Regions from separate parts of the Bariatricus sp. HCP28S3_D3 genome, predicted to be linked through region 2. Evidence: riboswitches for the same ligand, from Rfam matches in the RefSeq annotation. Region 2 holds a riboswitch; each other region holds the start of a gene.
The links. A riboswitch is a leader RNA that binds a small molecule or an ion and turns the genes downstream of it on or off. The one in region 2 is predicted to bind cobalamin.

Region 1 (3,279 bases), on a different contig from region 2:
CCCGGAAAAGCTTCCCTGAGACCAGCCGTGCAAATTCACGATATCCGAGTCCTCCGCAAATGTAACCACAAAATCCGTAACCGCCGAACAGATATAGCCGATCATGATTCCGGCCACCAGAAGGGTTGCCATATGATTGATCTTTCTTGACATCAGAAGGATGAATCCGGTCGCAATCAGTGAACCTATAAATGCCGCTATAATGAGCGTATACGAAGAGACTCTGCTGAAGTACTTCAGAAATACGATCATCGTCAGGGCGACCACCATTTTCGCGCCCGAGGAAATGCCAAGCACAAAGGGGCCTGCAATCGGATTGGCAAAAAAAGTCTGAAGCAGGAACCCGGACAGAGAAAGGGCACCTCCGAGAAGGGCTGCCATCAGAACTCTTGGCAGACGAATTTTCCAGATGATTCTGTAATTCGCATCCTGCTTTGCCTGTCCGAATAGAATATTCAAAATCTCAGAAACAGAAATATGTACGTTTCCCGTATTAATATTCAGCACAATAATCACACAAAATGCAGCCAGAAGTCCGGCAAACACCAGCAAATACCGGATCCGTCTTCTCATCTCTTCCATTCGTACCGGCTTATTCTTCCTTTTCTCCATTGTTCCTCACTTTCTCATATCCTGATATCGTCATGACACTTTATATAAAAATGTCATCTCCTCCGTTTTTCCATCGGTAAGCATCAGATGAATGTCTGTAATCAGATTTCCGACAATGTCTGTCGCCTGATACAGGTACTTTCCGGTACACCACACATTTCCTTCCTGCACCGCTTTAAAATCTGCAAACAGCTCACTTTTCGCCAGAAGATCCTCCATCGATTCCACCGGATTATCGATCGATGAATTGTAGATCAGATAGTCCGCGTCGGCTGCAGATGCAAAGAATTCTTCCATAGAAATGCTGATCGACGCACTGTTATTTTCCGTATTTTCAAGATCATCGAAAACATAACGTCCACCCGCAATCTCGATCATTTTCGGAATGTAATCTTCGGACTTTCTGACCACGACGGTTCCATCGGTACTCACATAGAAAAAGGCAACCGTCTGCTCTGTATTTTCAAAGTCCTTCAGTTCTTCGATTACTTTGGACTGTTCCTTGAAAAATGTCTCTGCCTGTTCTTCTTTGTCCAGCATCGCGGCATAGACCTTGATCCACTCCGTTCTTCCAAGCGGATGCGTCTCATAACTGGACCGGTCGATAAATACCGGAATCTCAAGCATCTCAAGCATCTCCTGCACCTTCGGAGTATGCAGGATCATCGTGGATTCAATAGCCAGATCACATTCCTCATCGATCAGGAGTTCATAATCCGGCTCACTGTATTTTCCGGCATAAAGGATGGCGCCATCTTCCATAGCCTGCACCGCATTTTCAATGTACCAGCCGGATTTTTGTGTCCCGCTCAGGCGAATCGCATCCAATGCATCAAGCGAATCAAATAATGCCATCACCGATGTTGCCGCAAGATAAATACGGTCCAGCGGCTGATGTAAAATCACGATGTCTTCTTCCAGATCCGACGGAATATTCCTGCCCTCCGGAACAAGAAGATAGTCTTCCCCGTCCCGGATCCGGATCAGCTTATATCCATCCTGATAATAATATACCCCGAACCCTTTTGCATAATCAAGTTCCATCGCAGATTCATAAGTAAGTCCCTTGATTTCCATTGGTCCCGGCGTTTCTTTCGCCTCTTCCCGCTGTGGTTCAGATGTCATCTTATTTTCTTCCGTTTCCGGCATCGTTTTCTCTTCCGAACCACATCCCGGAATTCCGAAAATCAGTACCGCAATCAGTATCATACACAGGAACCGTGCTGCTCTCTTTTTCATCGTATCCCTCTTTCCACTTTCGATCCGATCCGCAAAGCACAAATTTCCCATTCAAAAAAGCCCGCTTTTCCTGTACGAAAGCAGACTTCCCCCTGAAATATTCTGCAAATCTATGCTTTCATCGGAAGCTATTCACATTCTTCTCAGCAGGTCTCCTGACTTACAGCTCATCGCCCGGTTATGCCTTCTCGCGCTGGATACGCAATGACTTATCTATAACCTCGCTCCCTGTTTACAGTGGCCGGACCGCTCAGGATTTGCACCTGATTCCCTTTTAACCCGGCAGATCTGAATCATCTGCCCGGCACTGAAAAGCCCAATATAGAACACCCTCACTATAACATATCCCCGCCTGTATGGCAACCGCATTTTTCCTTTGAAATCCTTTCGAAATCCATTGCCTTTTATCCGGTAGATATAATATAATAAGCAGGACACTGTCACTTGTTACCACATAACAAAGGAGAATCGAAAATGAGCATTTTAAATGTTGAACATCTTTCCCACGGCTTCGGTGACCGCGCCATTTTTCATGATGTGTCCTTCCGTCTTCTGAAAGGCGAACACATTGGACTTGTCGGAGCCAACGGAGAAGGGAAATCTACTTTTTTTAATATTGTTACAGGAAAACTCCAGCCGGACGAAGGGAAAATCGAATGGGCAAAAAATGTCCGTGTCGGTTATCTCGATCAGCACACTGTACTTGAAAAGGGCATGACGATCCGCGAAGTGCTGAAATCCGCCTTTTCCTGGCTTTTTGAACTGGAAACGAAGATGAACGAGATCTGTGACCGCCTCGGGGACGTGGATGAAGATACTATGATGACACTTATGGAAGAGCTTGGGACCATCCAGGACACACTGACCATGCACGATTTCTATGTGATCGATGCAAAGGTCGAAGAAGTCGCACGCGCGCTGGGGCTTCTGGATCTTGGACTGGACAAGGATGTCACCGACTTAAGCGGCGGCCAGCGCACCCGTATCCTGCTCGGCAAACTCCTTCTGGAAAAGCCGGACATCCTGCTTCTGGACGAGCCAACCAACTATCTGGACGAAGAGCATATCAACTGGCTGAAACGTTATCTCACCGAATATGAAAATGCGTTCGTCCTGATTTCCCATGACATTCCGTTTCTGAATGAAGTGGTGAACATCATTTATCATATGGAAAATCAGGAACTGAACCGCTACGTCGGAGATTATGACAATTTCCAGAAAATCTACGAAGTGAAGAAAGCCCAGCTTGAGGCTGCCTACAAGAAGCAGCAGCAGGAAATCAGCCAACTCAAGGATTTTGTGGCACGCAATAAAGCGCGCGTCTCCACCCGCAACATGGCCATGTCCCGTCAGAAAAAGCTGGATAAGATGGATGTCATAGAGCTCGCCGCCGAGCGTCCGAAGCCGGAATTCCATTTCCGCCTCGGC
Region 2 (3,279 bases):
TAGTTACCATTGGTAATTATATGGTGTAGTTCTTTTATTGTCAAGTCAAATTCTGTACTTATTCTATTCTTCTCTTTTTTGCACTAAATCCGGTTGTACCATTCTTTTCCTATCCACCGGTACTATTCAATATGTTTGCCATTTCCATTCAGTCATTTTCGCTATTCATCAACACTATACAGGCAACCCAATAAAAAGAAAAACACCGAAGCATGATAGCCATTTTCATACCTCGGCGTTTTTCTAGCCTATACATCCATACATTACTTCCGATTGGCGATTTAGCAAAGCGCTCCCCCTAATGCTCTGCAGGCCTCCAAAGCTTCCTCATTCGGTGCTTCATTGCAAATCACACTCTCGCATGCAAGCACTGCTCCGGCGCTGCCGCAGGCATCTTCCCAACTTCGCATCCATTCACCGTCGCCCCATCCGTAAGAACCGAATAAAGCAACTTTTTTCCCACCAAGTGCTCCTTCGCAGGCATCCCACATCGGCTGGAATTCTGTTTCCTCCAACACCTCCGCTCCCATAGCCGGGCACCCGAATGCAATCGCATCATATTGCTTTACCATAGAAGCACCAAACTCCGACGCTGCAAATAATGCGGCTTCTGCTGCTTTTTCCTTAATTCCTTCCATTACGGCGTATGCCATCTGTTCGGTATTGCCGGTTCCACTCCAAAAAACAACTGCAATTTTACTCATATTGTATACCAACCTTTCTTAGTTTCTATCATCAAACAGCTACTGTGAGCCGTTCAATACTTTTGCCGTTTGCCCATTGAGAGCAATATACGTCTGTACATTTTTTATAGCGTGCAAATTGTTTTTTTGCACTTTTTTCATCTCCATATACTTTCCAGCATCCTACAAATTTATAACCTTCGGCATGATTTTCGTTAAATCCACGCACATCCTCGGGCGGATATCCCAGAAACAGTCCGATTTCATGCGGGAAATCCCCCGACTCCTGCAAACGTCTGCTTAACCGTACCACACATTTGTCACAGTCCCCGGTGGAATATCCACATGCTCTCAGAATTTCCCCTGCCTCTTCTACAGCCAGATCATTTTCCAATTTGTCAGGACGATAAAGGTAGATCAGTACCCGCTGTTCACATACCTGAATCGGGATCACCCGTATTCCCTTCGGTGCAAGTCGTTTGTTCAATGATCGCACTGCCAGAATCAACTCTTTTTTATCCGAACACGGACAGTTGAACAAGTTGCCGGTCTTTAACCCTGCCAATGTGGGTGAACAATGACGGACAATCATTTCATCAGACATACTGCTTCCTCCTGTTTGATATTATCATCTAAAATATTATTGAGCGCCGACATAGAACTGGTATGTGACCGCACCACCTTTACATCAAGTCCTTTTGTTTCATTCAACGCATTTCGCACCATTTTGTGTGATACTGTGCTGGTAAATAATACCATCAGATCGGGACATCCGATTCCTTTCAAACTGCTTTTCTGTTTTGGAAATACTTTCGCATCACACTGATATTCCTGGCATAGATCCTTGTACTGACGAACCATGCATTCATTTCCTCCGATAATCACTACGCTCATTTTATGTATCTCCTTTCTTTTGTTAGCTTTGCCTAACATCGGGTTTTAAAGAAAACGCCATGTAGGCGTTTCTTTGTCTTAATTTGTATAGCCATTCAGTACGGATATAAACATTTAAGTTAGCTTTTACTAACTATTTATATATTATCTGTTTCTGTTCCCATTGTCAATCCATATTCTCGTATTGATTATTTTTCTCATTTCTGTTGCAGGATCATCTGTTTACTGACCGATCGCAGTTGCAGTATGTGCAATATAAATTTCCCGAATCTTAGCGATTCCTCCAAGATCTGCGAGGTGTGTCGGCTGAACGACCAGATTCTTTACACCATTTGCGACAGTGCGCTCCAGTGCCTGATCCATATTATCAATGCATTCTCCGTCTCTGGCCTGAATATGATTGATAATGATCTGCGCGGTAAAGGCTCTTCTTACACTGTTCATCCGTCTCATCCGTTCTTTGCTGTATGTAGATTGCATCAATTCAGCGCTGCCACCTCATCCGCAGCCTTCTGATCCTCGTTTTCTGTACTTTCTTCCTCGTCGTTTTCTACTGTTGTTTCCGCATTTTCATCGCTTTTTCCGGAACATCCTGACAGAACCAGGGTGCCAACCAGCGAAACAGCTCCATTATGATCGGTTGCGACCAGTTACTCGTGATCTGTGGGTCCTTCCCCACTCCGTTTTTCAATAGGCAGGTCTCCTGGCTTACGGATCTTAATCCAAAGCCGCCTTCCCAATTGCTCAGTGACATAAATGGCCTTGCACTCCCCGCTCACAGTGACGAGTTTGTACAGGATTTGCACCTGTTTCCCTTTTTATCGGACAACCGGTAATTGTCTGAACCTATCGAGCTTAACATATCATATTCTGCAAAAAATATAAAGACTCCGGAAATAGAAATATCTTACAGAAGGGAAAGCAGGAGCAAGGGTACTGATGAGTATCCCCTTGCTCCTGCTCTTTGCGCTCACCTTATATTCCTTTGCTACTATTTATTCTTCTTCTCCTTCGCCAGTAATGCTGCCCCCAGCGCGCCGGCATATCGTCCGTTTTCGGTAGGTTCCACCGTCTTTCTGATTTTCGCAGAAAGGATTCTGGTAAAATATGTACTGTGACTCAACCCTCCTGTCAGAATAATCTTATCTGACAGTGCCTTCTTCTGGCTCAACTGTGCCACCTTAGATGCTACGGAATCAACGACCCCCGCCGCAATATCTTCACGATTTTTCCCGACACCGATATAATTGATGACTTCGGACTCTGCAAATACGGTGCAAAGAGAACTGATTGGTAAGACTGTTCCGCTTTCAGCCATATCAAAAAGCTCCTGAAGCGTGATTCCGAGACGATTTGCCATAATTTCCAAAAACTTTCCGGTCCCGGCGGAACATTTATCATTCATCAGGAAATCCTGCACGGTTCCGTTCTCGACCAGGATTACTTTGGTATCCTGTCCGCCCACATCAATAATCGTACAATTATCTCCTGCCATCTGTCTTCCGCCTCTTGCATGACATGTTATTTCGGTAATCACATAATCTGCAAAATCTACAGCAATTCTTCCATATCCGGTCGCTGCAACTTTTGTCTCATCAGACATGACATCCACTCCTTCTGCAAGAAGTTTCTCCTTGATAAGTAAGGTGGTCTCCTTGCTGCTCCATCCTGTAGGCAGTACAAATTGAAGCTCCTTATCCCC
Region 3 (3,279 bases), on a different contig from region 2:
CCTTTTCCGTCACAGGCTTCATTTACATGAAACATGCTGCTGTCAGTTTGGAATTCTGCACTGTAAATTCCGTCTTCCAGTTCAGCCTCCCCGGCTTCTTCACTCTGAGCTGTATCTTCCGTAAGTGTCTCGGTATCTGTCTTTGCAGCTTCTTCTTTCTTTCCACATCCGAGCATCAACGCGGATGCCAGTATTGCCATTCCAAGCATGGCTGCTATTTTCTTCTTCATACTTCTGATCCTCCCATTATTTATCAATGACTGCCGCAGTGTGATCAACATAAATCTGCTGAATAGCCTCGATTCCACCAAGTCCTGCAATCTGCACATCCACTTGTTCAAAAAATCCGGAATTTTCAAACAGACTCTTCCATGAATCTTCATCCTCTCCGGCCATATCATTATTTGCGTGATCCCCCGCCACAACCATCAACGGCCGGAGAATGACCTTTTTATATCCCGCATTTTTTACTGCTTCAATAATTGCCTCGCAGGAAGTTTCTTCCGGTTCCCCTTCGACGGTCCCGATAAATACATTGTCGTAGCCGAGTACCTGCATCTGTGTCTGCATCTGGCTGTAGGAAACTTTTGCCGTATGGGAGGTGCCATGTCCCATAAATACAAATGCCGTACCATCTTCCTTCGCTGCATCGAGGCTGTCATATCCTGCTGTTTCAACAGCCTGTGCCGTCACTGCCTTTGCAACAGCTTCTTTATCTGAATTGATTGCCGAAGCATCGCTTCCCACTTCACCCAGAAGCGGTTCCGAAAACTTTACGGATTCAAATTTGTCCTGGTAACGCTCCACTGCTTTGACCAGTTCATCATATTCTGCTCCATGCATCAAGTGGGTCGGCTGTACGATCAGATTCTTCACATTATTTTTCACTGCACGCTCCAGAGCCTGATCCATATTGTCAATACATTCTCCGTCTCTCGCCTGTATGTGATTGATGATAATCTGCGATGTAAATGCTCTTCTTACGGACCAGTCAGGATATGCCTCCTGCAGGGCATCTTCTATTCCTTTAATATCTTCCACGCGGCTGTCATTGTAAGATGTTCCGAAGCTGACTGCCAGAAGTTCATTTTCTCCGATTCCATCCTGGTTCCTTGAATCGTCGGCGGATGCGTCTCCGGTATCTTTTCCAAAATAATCCGGGTCCGCATTTTCTCCTTCTACCAGTTCCTTCTGCTCATCCGTCAGTTCATCCCATGCTTCTTTTGCAGCCTTACACGCTTCATCCGTCTGATCGTTTCTTTCCTGAACATAGATTGCGTCTATCAAATCTGCCACCTCATTCGCTGCTTTCTGATCATCTTCTGTTTCTTTGGTCTCCTCTTTTTCTTCCCCATTTCCACCAGAACATCCTGCTATTGTTAATGTGCTGATTACGGAAACGGCCAGTAGAATTGTGAGTAATCTTTTCCTCATTCTGAATCTCCTCCTTCTTATTTTGTCGTTCTCCCGATAATGCGTACAACAAAAAAGAGGTGCCTTTCCCATATCGCCGGTAAAAGGCACACTTCATAATAACATACGCAAACAGCACTCTCTCCAAAACAGCCAGTCTTTCACCGGTGCCTGATGATGAGAATGTGGAATATGACTCTTATCGGTTGCGACCAGTTACTCGTGGCCTGTGGGTTCTTCCCACTCCGTTTTTTGCAGGCAGGTCTCCTGACTTACGGATCCAGATCCAAGGCCGCCTTCCCAATTGCTCAGTGACATTCCTGGCCTTGCACTCCCCGTTTACAGTGACGAGTTCGTACAGGACTTCCACCTGTTTCCCTTTTAATCAGACAGCTAATGCTGTCTGAACCTGACGAACATACCTTATCACAACCCGCCTGAAATGTAAAGCCTGCTTCTTCGTTTTCCCCGATTCCAAATTCAATCGCTGCATGTTCATCTATTTCGGCCGGACCACTCCGGGCGACAACTCCTGCACATAACATAAAAAGACGGCTCATCACCGCCTTTTTATGTATTATTCTTCTTTCTCCGGAAGATCGATCTGTGGACGCACATGCAATTCCTTCGAAATATATTTGCCATCCTTTCGATGCTGCTTCACACATTCAGTCAGTAAAAATTCAATCTGCCCGTTCAGTGAACGGAAATCATCTTCAGCCCAGGCTGCGAGGGCATCGTACAGTTTTGGTGATACCCGAAGCGGTATCTGTTTTTTCGTTTCTGCCATATTAGTAAAGACTTCCTGTATTTACTATCGGCTGTGCATCATGATTTCCACAAAGCACAACCAGCAGATTAGATACCATCGCAGCTTTTCTTTCATCGTCTAATGCTATTGTATCCTTCTCTTCCAGCCTTTCAAGTGCCATCTCCACCATGCCCACGGCTCCGTCAACGATCATTTTTCTCGCATCGATGATCGCAGAAGCCTGCTGTCGCTGAAGCATGACTGCCGCAATCTCCGGAGCATATGCCAGATAAGTGATACGCGCTTCGATGATCGCAAGGCCTGCTTCCTCCACTCTGCCCTGGATCTCTTCTTTAATTCTTGCCGCAACCACTTCGCTGGAACCGCGAAGGCTTCCTTCATCCGCGACACCGTCTCCTGTGGTATCTACATTCGGAGATACATCGTAAGGATATAGCCGCACAATATTACGGAGCGCACTATCGCACTGCAGAGAAAGGTATTCCTTATAGTTGTCTACATTAAAAACTGCTTTTGCTGTGTCCACTACCCGCCATGTAACGGCAATTCCGATCTCCACCGGGTTGCCGAGGCAGTCATTGATCTTCTGACGGTTGTTATTCAGTGTCATAACCTTCAGAGAGATCTTCTTATTCACCGTCTCCGCAGCCTGTCCTGCCTGTGGCTGTGTGAAAATTACAGACCTCTTGGACTGGCTGTCCACGTCTCCGCTCTGGTTCAGCTTTGTCTTCGCAGCCGGATTCACACCTACACAGAACGGATTCACAAAATAGAAACCAGGCTCTTTCAGCGTACCGACATAATTTCCGAAAAGAGTAAGCACAAGCGCTTCCTGTGGTTTCAGTGTCTTAAGACCTAAAAACAAAATCCAGCCAAGTGCCAGCCAGATACTGCAAAGGACCACAAGGATCCAGTATTCGTATTCGATTCCAAAGATCAGTCCTAACGTTGCGAGTACATACAGAGCAATGGTCAGAAGCAGTACCGGCATTCCGTTCTTCCTATTGTTTAATGTGATTTCCTTCATGAGTTTCCCCTCCTTTATTTTGATATCAAAATGATATCATATTTATTTCATATGTGCAATATAATTT

Region 1: it holds a riboswitch for cobalamin, as region 2 does, so the genes downstream of both, ACTNB3_RS04855 (ABC transporter substrate-binding protein) here and ACTNB3_RS16255 (sirohydrochlorin cobaltochelatase) in region 2, are expected to answer to the same signal.
Region 3: it holds a riboswitch for cobalamin, as region 2 does, so the genes downstream of both, ACTNB3_RS00680 (sirohydrochlorin cobaltochelatase) here and ACTNB3_RS16255 (sirohydrochlorin cobaltochelatase) in region 2, are expected to answer to the same signal.

Annotation. Positions count from the first base shown of each region.
Region 1 is NZ_JBQHTK010000004.1:51,317-54,595, reverse strand. It holds gene ACTNB3_RS04860 (FecCD family ABC transporter permease) at 1-612, opposite strand, end outside; gene ACTNB3_RS04855 (ABC transporter substrate-binding protein) at 643-1,851, opposite strand; cobalamin riboswitch at 1,980-2,178, opposite strand; gene ACTNB3_RS04850 (ABC-F family ATP-binding cassette domain-containing protein) at 2,326-3,279, shown strand, end outside.
Region 2 is NZ_JBQHTK010000042.1:10,733-14,011, reverse strand. It holds gene ACTNB3_RS16270 (flavodoxin) at 282-704, opposite strand; gene ACTNB3_RS16265 (DUF3793 family protein) at 736-1,287, opposite strand; gene ACTNB3_RS16260 (DUF2325 domain-containing protein) at 1,272-1,577, opposite strand; partial or broken gene ACTNB3_RS16255 (sirohydrochlorin cobaltochelatase) at 1,872-2,015, opposite strand; cobalamin riboswitch at 2,254-2,442, opposite strand; gene ACTNB3_RS16250 (acyl-CoA dehydratase activase) at 2,569-3,279, opposite strand, start outside.
Region 3 is NZ_JBQHTK010000001.1:149,452-152,730, forward strand. It holds gene ACTNB3_RS00675 (hypothetical protein) at 1-230, opposite strand, end outside; gene ACTNB3_RS00680 (sirohydrochlorin cobaltochelatase) at 247-1,434, opposite strand; cobalamin riboswitch at 1,654-1,841, opposite strand; gene ACTNB3_RS00685 (PTS ascorbate transporter subunit IIC) at 1,991-2,203, opposite strand; gene ACTNB3_RS00690 (SPFH domain-containing protein) at 2,205-3,212, opposite strand.